DNA from 4 places in the Nocardiopsis sp. NPDC006832 genome. Region 4 is predicted to be linked to each of the others. Evidence: riboswitches for the same ligand, from Rfam matches in the RefSeq annotation. Region 4 holds a riboswitch; each other region holds the start of a gene.
The links. Region 4 has a riboswitch for thiamine pyrophosphate ahead of ABZ717_RS09990 (3-oxoacyl-ACP reductase). Riboswitches for the same ligand answer to the same signal wherever they lie in the genome.
Positions count from the first base shown of each region.

Region 1: another riboswitch for thiamine pyrophosphate. It lies ahead of thiD (bifunctional hydroxymethylpyrimidine kinase/phosphomethylpyrimidine kinase); the one in region 4 lies ahead of ABZ717_RS09990 (3-oxoacyl-ACP reductase).
Region 2: another riboswitch for thiamine pyrophosphate. It lies ahead of thiC (phosphomethylpyrimidine synthase ThiC); the one in region 4 lies ahead of ABZ717_RS09990 (3-oxoacyl-ACP reductase).
Region 3: another riboswitch for thiamine pyrophosphate. It lies ahead of thiO (glycine oxidase ThiO); the one in region 4 lies ahead of ABZ717_RS09990 (3-oxoacyl-ACP reductase).

Region 1 is NZ_JBEYLC010000022.1:25,295-27,488, forward strand. Features, by position in the region: gene ABZ717_RS13000 (sodium:alanine symporter family protein) at 1-197, shown strand, start outside; gene thiD (bifunctional hydroxymethylpyrimidine kinase/phosphomethylpyrimidine kinase) at 271-1,074, opposite strand; TPP riboswitch at 1,063-1,161, opposite strand; gene ABZ717_RS13010 (DUF368 domain-containing protein) at 1,229-2,155, opposite strand.
Region 2 is NZ_JBEYLC010000001.1:81,933-84,126, forward strand. Features, by position in the region: gene thiC (phosphomethylpyrimidine synthase ThiC) at 1-1,334, opposite strand, end outside; TPP riboswitch at 1,324-1,439, opposite strand; gene ABZ717_RS00370 (SOS response-associated peptidase) at 1,571-2,194, opposite strand, start outside.
Region 3 is NZ_JBEYLC010000017.1:80,178-82,371, forward strand. Features, by position in the region: gene thiE (thiamine phosphate synthase) at 1-660, opposite strand, end outside; gene ABZ717_RS11005 (Rv2175c family DNA-binding protein) at 741-1,100, opposite strand; TPP riboswitch at 1,188-1,299, shown strand; gene thiO (glycine oxidase ThiO) at 1,297-2,194, shown strand, end outside.
Region 4 is NZ_JBEYLC010000015.1:23,770-25,963, reverse strand. Features, by position in the region: gene ABZ717_RS10000 (hypothetical protein) at 1-246, shown strand, start outside; gene ABZ717_RS09995 (hypothetical protein) at 243-611, shown strand; TPP riboswitch at 808-910, shown strand; gene ABZ717_RS09990 (3-oxoacyl-ACP reductase) at 961-1,743, shown strand; gene ABZ717_RS09985 (LLM class flavin-dependent oxidoreductase) at 1,743-2,194, shown strand, end outside.

The DNA.
Region 1 (2,194 bases), on a different contig from region 4:
TCATCATCTTCATCGGTTCGGTCGCCAGCCTCGACTCCGTCTGGCTGTTCAGCGACATCGCCAACGGCCTGATGGCGCTGCCGAACCTGGTGGGGTTGCTCCTGCTGTCCCCGGTCATCGTGGCGGAGAGCAAGAGGTTCTTCGGTCACCCCGATTGGCGTAACCCGGACGCGGTGATGGACGACGTCCAGCGCTAGCCGACTCGCACGCCCCACGGGGAGAATATGAAGGGGGGACCGGTCCGCACGGGCCGGTCCCCCCTTCGTGTGATCACCACCAGGCGTGGAAATGGTGCACGGGGCCCTGGCCGCCGCCGGCGTCGATCTCGTCGGCGTGGCGCAGCGCCTCGGTCAGCCAGGTCTTGGCGTCGGCCACGGCGGTGGCCACGTCCGGGCGTTGGGGGATCAGCGCGGCGATCGCGGAGGACAGGGTGCAGCCGGTGCCGTGGGTGTTGCGGGTCGCCACGCGCGTGGCGCTCAGCTCGACCGGGGCGGACTCCCCGTCGACCAGCAGGTCGACGCTGTCGGTCCCCGCCAGGTGCCCGCCCTTGAGCAGGATCCGACGCGGCCCCAGCTTCAAAAGCCTCTCGGCCTGGGAGCGCATCGTGGCCAGGTCCGTGGCCTCCTCCTCGTCGAGCAGGTCGGCGGCCTCCGGCAGGTTCGGTGTGAGGAGGTCGGCGCGCGGCAGCAGTTCACCGCGCAGCGCCTCCATGGCCGAACGCTCCAACAACCGGTCGCCGCTCTTGGCGACCATCACCGGGTCCACCACCACGTTCGACAGCCCGTGCCGGTCGATCGCGGCGGCCACGGCCTCGGTGACCTCGGCGGTGCCCAGCATGCCCACCTTGACCGCGTGGACCGTCGCGTCCTCGAACAGCGTCTCCATCTGGTCGACGACGAATGAAGCGGGGACACCGTGAACCCCGGTGACCCCGCGCGTGGACTGGGCGGTCAACGCCGTCACCACGCTCATCCCGAAGACCCCGTGGGCGGAGAACGATTTCAGGTCCGCCTGGATGCCGGCGCCCCCACTGGGGTCGCTTCCGGCGATGGACACGACGTTGTACACGCTCATCGGCGTTCCTTCGCTAGTACGAACTAGGGCAGGTTCGACGGGTGTGCTCTCAGCCGGGTCGTTTCCCCGGCACCCCGCGCCGTCGGGGTCGAAGCGCGGTGAAGCGCTCGCTCGACCCCGACTCGGTATGTGGTTGTGGGTACGACTCTAAGGGTCAGACGGAGACGCTCTCGTGGCCGGCCTCGACCTCACGCTGGAGCCGCTTGCGGCGCTCCCACAGGATGGACACCACGATGATGGCGAAACCGGCCACCATCAGGGCGACCGTCAACGGGACCTCGGTGGGAGCGAGGATCTCTCGGTCCTCGCTCTGCCAGGGCCACAGGGCACGCAGCGAACCCGCCATCAGGCCGGTCAGGACCACCAGGGTCAAGTGGTGGAAGTTCTCCAGGAAGTACTGGAGGACCTTGACGAAGAGCGCCAGGCCGGTGAGCGCGCCGAGGGCGAAGGCACCGATGTAGACGAAGTCGAGGTTCTCCAACGCGTCCTTGCTCGGAGTGTACAGACCGACGGCCAACAGGATGAAGGAACCGGAGACGCCCGGCAGGACCAGCGCGCAGATCGCTACCGAGGCGACGAGGAAGACCACCACCGGGTGCGGGGGCAGGTTGGCGCCGGGGAGACTGGTCAGGAAGAACGACAGTACGGCGAAGACCAGGGCCAGGAGGTAGTGTCCGGCCTTCCATGACTTGCCCGCGCCGGTGTAGGGGATCCACAGACAGGCGAGCACCAGACCGAAGAAGATCGCGTATGCGTACTGGGTGTACTCCTCCACCAGCGGGGCGATGAGCAGCAACGCTCCCACCAGGGCCACCGCCATGCCGATCAGGGCGGGGACGAGGACGGACCATTCCACCTGGCGGAACTGCTCCACAGCGCGGTCCTTGCCGCGACCTCGGGGCACGTCGGTGACGTAGCGCTTGATCCCGCTGACCATGTGGCCCGCGCCACCGATCAACTGGTCGTAGAGGCCGACGATGAGCGCGACGGTGCCACCGCTGATACCGGGAAGCGCTTCGGAGGTGCCCACGGCCCCGCCGCGCACCGCGTTGAAGATGTAGGAGCCTACTGAGTTGGCCATGAATGCTCGGGCGCGTCTTCCGGGGAACCGGGAAGGGGG
Region 2 (2,194 bases), on a different contig from region 4:
ACGTCGGCGGCGTGCGCGGCGAGCTTGTAGGTGATGACCCCGGTCTTGACGTCGTCCCGGTCGGGCAACCCCAGGTGTTCCTTGGGGGTGACGTAGCAGAGCATCGCGGTGCCGTGCCATCCGATCTGCGCGGCGCCGATAGCGGAGGTGATGTGGTCGTATCCGGGAGCGACGTCGGTGGCCAGGGGGCCGAGCGTGTAGAACGGCGCCTCGCCGCACAGCTCCTCCTCCAGACGGACGTTCTCCGCGATCTTGTCCATGGGTACGTGCCCGGGTCCCTCGATCATCACCTGCACGTCGTGGGAGCGGGCGATGTGGGTGAGCTCGCCGAGGGTGCGCAGTTCGGCGAACTGGGCCTCGTCGTTGGCGTCGGCGATGGACCCGGGGCGCAGCCCGTCACCGAGGGAGAAGGTGATGTCGTACCGGCGGAAGATCTCACAGAGTTCCTCGTAGTGGGTGTAGAGGAAGCTCTCCTTGTGGTGGGCCAGGCACCAGGCGGCCATGATGGAGCCACCGCGCGAGACGATGCCGGTGACGCGGCGGGCGGCCAGGGGCACGTAGCGGAGCAGGACGCCCGCGTGGACGGTCATGTAGTCCACGCCCTGTTCGGCCTGTTCGATGATGGTGTCCCTGTAGATCTCCCAGCCGAGCCTGGTGGGATCCCCGTCGACCTTCTCCAGCGCCTGGTAGATGGGGACGGTGCCGATGGGCACCGGAGAGTTGCGGATGATGCGTTCGCGGGTCTGGTGGATGCGCTTGCCGGTGGACAGGTCCATCACGGTGTCGGCGCCCCAGCGGGTGGCCCACACCATCTTCTCCACCTCCTCCGGGACGGAGGAGGTGACGGCGGAGTTGCCGATGTTGGCGTTGATCTTGACCAGGAACCTCTTGCCGATGATGGTCGGCTCGGATTCGGGGTGGTTGCGGTTGACCGGGATGACGGCCCGGCCGATGGCGACCTCGTCGCGGACGAACTCGGGGGCGACCCCCTCCCGTGCGGCGACGAAGCGCATCTCGGGGGTGATGGTCCCGGCCTTGGCGTAGGTCATCTGGGTGACCGATCCGTCGATCGGATCCAGGGCCCAGTCGGCACGGGTGCGGGGCAGACCCCGGTGGACGTCGATGTCGGCGGTGTCGTCGGTGTAGGGGCCGGAGGTGTCGTACAGATCGAAGTGGCTGCCGTTGGTGAGTTCCACCCGACGTCGCGGAACGCGGAGCGTGGGACCCTCGGGGGTCTCGGTCTCGCGGTACACCTTGCGAGATCCCATGATGGGACCGGTCGTCACGCGGTGCGCGTCGTCGGTGGAGAGATCACGGCTGTCCATAGCCGTCATGGCAGGCCTCCCTACGTCGGAATTACCCGAACAGGTTCTGCGGTCGGCGACACCGATGAGTCGCCCTCTCAGCCCGCCATGGCGCGAGCTCCCGCGTTGCGTATTCACATGTCGGCACGGCGAACGTGCCCAGGGACGCGTCGATCACGTCGTCCCGGCCGGGGGGGAAGGTACTCCCCCTGTGGCCCCGGACACCATACACAGGGCCGCCCCCGGCCTGTCCACCCTCGCCGAGGTCAGAAGAGTGTGTCCGCCTGTTCTTCGCCATCGTCCGGAAGGGGTTCCAGCAGGTCGGGGCGGTTGTTCTTGATGCTGTTGACGTCGGTGGAGACCTCGTCGACGGAGAACCGGTCCACCGGGGTCGCGTTCAGCAGGTGGGACAGGTCGTCGGGGCCGGAGGTCGGGTCGAGCCAGGTCGTCCAGTCGTCGGCGGGCATGATCACGGGCATGCGTTCGTGGATGTGCGCGAGTTCGGGGGCGGCCTCGGTGGTGATCACCGCGCACGACCACACCCAGGCGGCGGGGTCGTCCTCGGCGACCTCGGGGTCGCGCCAACGCTCGAAGATCCCGGCCATGGCCAGCGGTTCGTCGCCCTGGTAGTGGATGGAGAAGGGCTTCTTGGCCGCCTTGGCCTTGCGCTTGCGGTGCCCGGGGTCCGTGGCCGGCGAGGTACTGGCCTCGGCGGTGCCGTCCTTGTTGAGCAGTTGCCACTCGTAGTAGGCGTCGGCGGGCAACAGGCAGCGACGGTGGCGGAAGGCCGACCGGAACGCGGGTTTGTCGGCGACGGTCTCACCCCGGGCGTTGATCATCCGGTAGCCGATGTTGCGGTCCTTGGCCCAGGAGGGGACCAGGCCCCAGCG
Region 3 (2,194 bases), on a different contig from region 4:
GGCCCGCGCGGTGAGCCGTTCCTTGAGGGCGACCGCCGCGGCACGGGGGTCCTCCGCCTCGGTGATGGCGCGCACCACGACGACACGCGAGGCGCCGGCGTCGAGCACCTCGTCGATGGTGGTCAGGTCGATGCCGCCGATGGCGAACCAGGGTCGTTCGGTCCCCAGTGCGGCGGCCTTCTCCACCAGGGCCGGGCCGGCGGCAGGGCGTCCCGGCTTGGTGGGGGTGGCCCAGGTCGGTCCGACGCAGAAGTAGTCGCTGCCGGCTTCCTCGGCGGAGGCCATGGCGGCCTCGACGTCGTTGTTGGATCGCCCGATGACGGGGTCCGCGCCGATGATGTCCCTGGCCATGGACACGGGCAGATCGCGCTGTCCCAGATGCAGAACGTCGGCGCGCACCGCGCGGGCGATGTCGGCGCGGTCGTTGACGGCGAGCAGCGCGCCGTGGCGTTCGCACGCCTCGCGCATGACCTCCAGCGCGGCGAGTTCCTCGCGGGCCTCCAGCCCCTTGTCCCGGAGCTGGACGATGTCCACCCCTCCGGCCAGGGCCGCGTCCGTGAACTCGGCGAGGTCACCGCGCTCGGTACGGGCGTCGGTGCACAGGTACAGAAGGGATGCGTCCAGGCGCTCGCGCAGGCTGGTTCCGTGGTTGGTCCTCACACCCGACACATTAGGCCCTGGTCGTCGAGAGACCCAAGGGCGCACCCCCCGGTGCGCCCCATGGAGCGAACGGCGATCACTCAGAAGGCCATGGCCTGGGCGCGGCGACGCACCTCGGTGCCCCGGTTCTCGCGCATGGCCTGGATCGGGGTCCCCGGAAGGGTGTCGTCCGGTGTGAAGAGCCAGCGCAGAGCCTCCTCGGTGGAGAAACCCGCGTCGGAGAGCAGCACGATGGTGCCGGGCAGCCCCTTGACGAGGTCGTCACCGTCCAGGAAGGCGGCGGGGATGGAGAGTTCTCCCTTGCGAACCACGCCCATGAGGCGGTTCTCGCGGATGAACGTCTTGATCCGGTTCGGGCTGACGCCCAGCGGCTCGGCCGCCTCGCGCAGGGTCAGCCAGTCGCCGACCAGTTCGTCGATGTCGAGGTCTTTGTGTGTCACCCTCCCAATCTGCCACACCCCACCGGCCACCGAGGACCGCCCGAACCCGTGCGGGGTCACCTGGCCTAGGATGGCGGGGAGCGAACAGACATGTCCCGCGGGAGCCGGGTGGACCCGGCTGAGAGGGAGACCGAGCAGTCTCCGACCGCACGAACCTGATCCGGATCATGCCGGCGAAGGGAGGGGAGCGCGCACCATGCGCGACTTCGAGGATTCCCGCTACAGGACCGGTTCCGACACCGATGGTGTGGTCGTCGTCGGTGGCGGCGTCATCGGGAGGGTGGTCGCCTGGCGGGCGGCCCGACACGGTCTGGACGTCACCCTGGTCGAGCCCGATCCCGTCACCGAACCCGCCGACGCGCGTTCCTCCTCCGCCGTCGCGGCGGGCATGCTCACGCCCGCCACCGAGGCGATCTTCGGTGAGGAGGAACTCATGGGACTCGGCGTCCGCTCCGCGCGGATGTACGACTCCTTCGTCGCCGAGGTGGAGGCGGACTCCGCCATGTCGGTGGGCCACCACCGCACCGGAACGCTCCTGGTCGCCTTCGACCGGGACGACCTGGCCGTCCTCGATGAACTCCACGACCTGCAACGACGTCTGGGCATCGCCACCGAGCGGTTGAACAGTCGAGAGTGCCGCCGGTTGGAACCCCACCTGGCCCCTTCGGTGCGGGGCGGGGTCCTGGCCCCAGAGGATCACTCCGTCGACCCCCGCCGTCTACTTCCGGCCCTGGCCCGGGCCGCCGAACGCGCGGGCGCGCGCGAGGTGGCCGGGGCCGTGACCGAGGTCTCCTCCCCCGGTCCCGACGGGGCCCGGTTGGGAGTGCACCTGGCCGACGGCACCGTTCTGCCGACCCACCAGGTCGTCCTCGCCGCGGGTTGCCTGAGCGACCGGATCACCCTGCCCGCGCCGGTGCTGCCTCCGATCCGGCCGGTCAAGGGACAGTTGTTGCGCGCCCGGGTCCGTGAGGGGGAGCCCCCGCTCGTGGAGCGGACGGTGCGCGGCCTGGTCCGCGGCTTCCCGGTCTACCTGGTGCCCCGCGCCGACGGCGAGGTCATCGTGGGCGCGACCCAGGAGGAGCTGGGGTACGACA
Region 4 (2,194 bases):
CGCGACTGTCGGAGGTCGGGTGGAACAGAGAATGGCTCTACGGTTGGCGTGACATCTGTCGATCGAATGATGAGCGAACCGGGATTCCCGCCTTCCTGCCACGTGTGGCCGTCGGCCACACCTTCCCGCTCATGTTCGTGCAACGGAGACCGCACCTGGTCGCGGCCTTGTGCGCCGTTCAGAGTTGCCTGGTCTTCGACTTCGTCGGCCGCCAGAAGATCAACGGCGCGCACATGTCCCTCATGACCTGGAAACAGCTTCCCGTGCCCACACCCGAGCAGCTGGAACCCCATCTCGGCTTCCTGGTGCCTCGCGTCCTCGAACTCATCTACACCACCCATGACATGGAACCTCTGGCCAGGGACCTCGGCCACGAAGGCCCACCCTTCCCGTGGGACGAAGAACGCCGTGCGACCATCCGCGCCGAACTGGACGCCTACTGCTTCCGCCTCTACGGGCTCGACCGGCAGGAGGTGGACTATGTCTTGGAGACCTTCCAGACGGCCAAGGGCGGCCTGAAGAACAACGAGATCGCCAGGTTCGGAACCTACCGAACCAAGGAGTTGGTCCTGGACGCCTTCGATGGTCTGACGGACGTGGCGATCCAATAGAAGCCCTGGAGACCGCAGCGGAAGTCTGGGCCCGGACCACCCCACCCGGGCGTCGACGTGTGCTCGGGAGCATTCCCTTGCCCGTCGACGTGGAGGGGCACCAACCGGCCGGCTCCCCGAAGGTGCGATCGCCGAGCGGGAGGCGAGCGCGGCACCGGCCGGTGGCCCGAGAGGGTGCCTATGGGCTACCTTGATCGGCAGTGACACGGGGTGCCCTGAATCCACTGATCAGGGCTGAGATGACACCCGTCGAACCTGATCCGGGTCATACCGGCGAAGGGATGTCCGTACATGGCCGGTGGTATCGGTGGCCGAAGGGACGCCTTCGCCCATGCCAGAAAGGCCACCGATGAGTTCTTCCCGCACCGCACTCCCCATCGACCAACAGACGGTCGTCGTCACCGGCGGGGCCCGAGGGCTCGGGTCCCGGCTGGTCCAGGCCTTCCTGGGGCAAGGCGCCCGAGTGGTGATCAACTACCTCCACAGCGCAGAAGCGGCTCGCGAGCTCGCCGCCACCCACCCCGACCGCGCCCTGGCCGTGCGAGCGGACGTACGCGACCCCGAACAGGTCGCCTCGATGGTCCAGACCGCAGAGGGCCATTTCGGCTCCTCCGTCTCCACCGTCGTCAACAACGCGCTCGCCGACTTCTCCTTCAACGGCGACGCACGACCCCACGCCGACACGCTCACCCCACAACACCTCGACCAGCAGTTCAGCGGTACCGTCCACGGCGCACTGAACACCGTCCAGGCGGCCCTGGCCTCCATGCGCGGCCAAGGGTTCGGCCGGGTCATCAACGTGGGCACCAACCTGTTCCAGCACCCGGTCGTCCCCTACCACGACTACACAGCGGCCAAGGCGGCGCTGCTGTCGCTGACCCGCACGCTCGCCCACGACCTGGGACCCGACGGCATCACCGTCAACATGGTCTCCGGTGGTCTGCTGCGCACCACCGACGCCAGCTCCGCCACCCCCGAGAGCGTCTTCGACATGATCGCCTCCTCCACACCGCTGCGCCGGGTCACCACACCGGCCGAGTTCGCCGACGCGGCCCTGTACTTCGCCTCTCCCTGGGCGCGCGCGGTCACCGGTCAAAACCTCGTCGTCGACGGCGGGCTGGTGATGAACTGATGACCGCCGCTTCCGCGCCTGACCAGGCCCCCGATCGCCGGATGCACCTCAACCTGTTCATCTTCGGCTGTGGCCACCACAAGGCCGCCTGGCGTCACCCCGACTCGCCGGCCGAACGGATCGGTGACATCACCTACTTCGAAGAACTGGCCCGCACCGCCGAACGCGGCCGCTTGGACGCGGTGTTCTTCGCCGACGGCCACGCCACGGGCGACGTCGCCGGTGGCCCGTGGTGGTTCCTCGAACCGTTGACCGCTCTGGCGGCCATGAGCCGGGCCACCCGGCACATCGGTCTGGTCAGCACCGTCTCCAGCACGTTCTACACGCCTTTCCACGCGGCACGCCTGCTGGCCTCCCTGGACCACATCAGCGGAGGCCGAGTGGGCTGGAACGTGGTGACGTCCATGTTCGACACCGAGGCCCGTAACCACGGATACGAGCGGATGCCCGC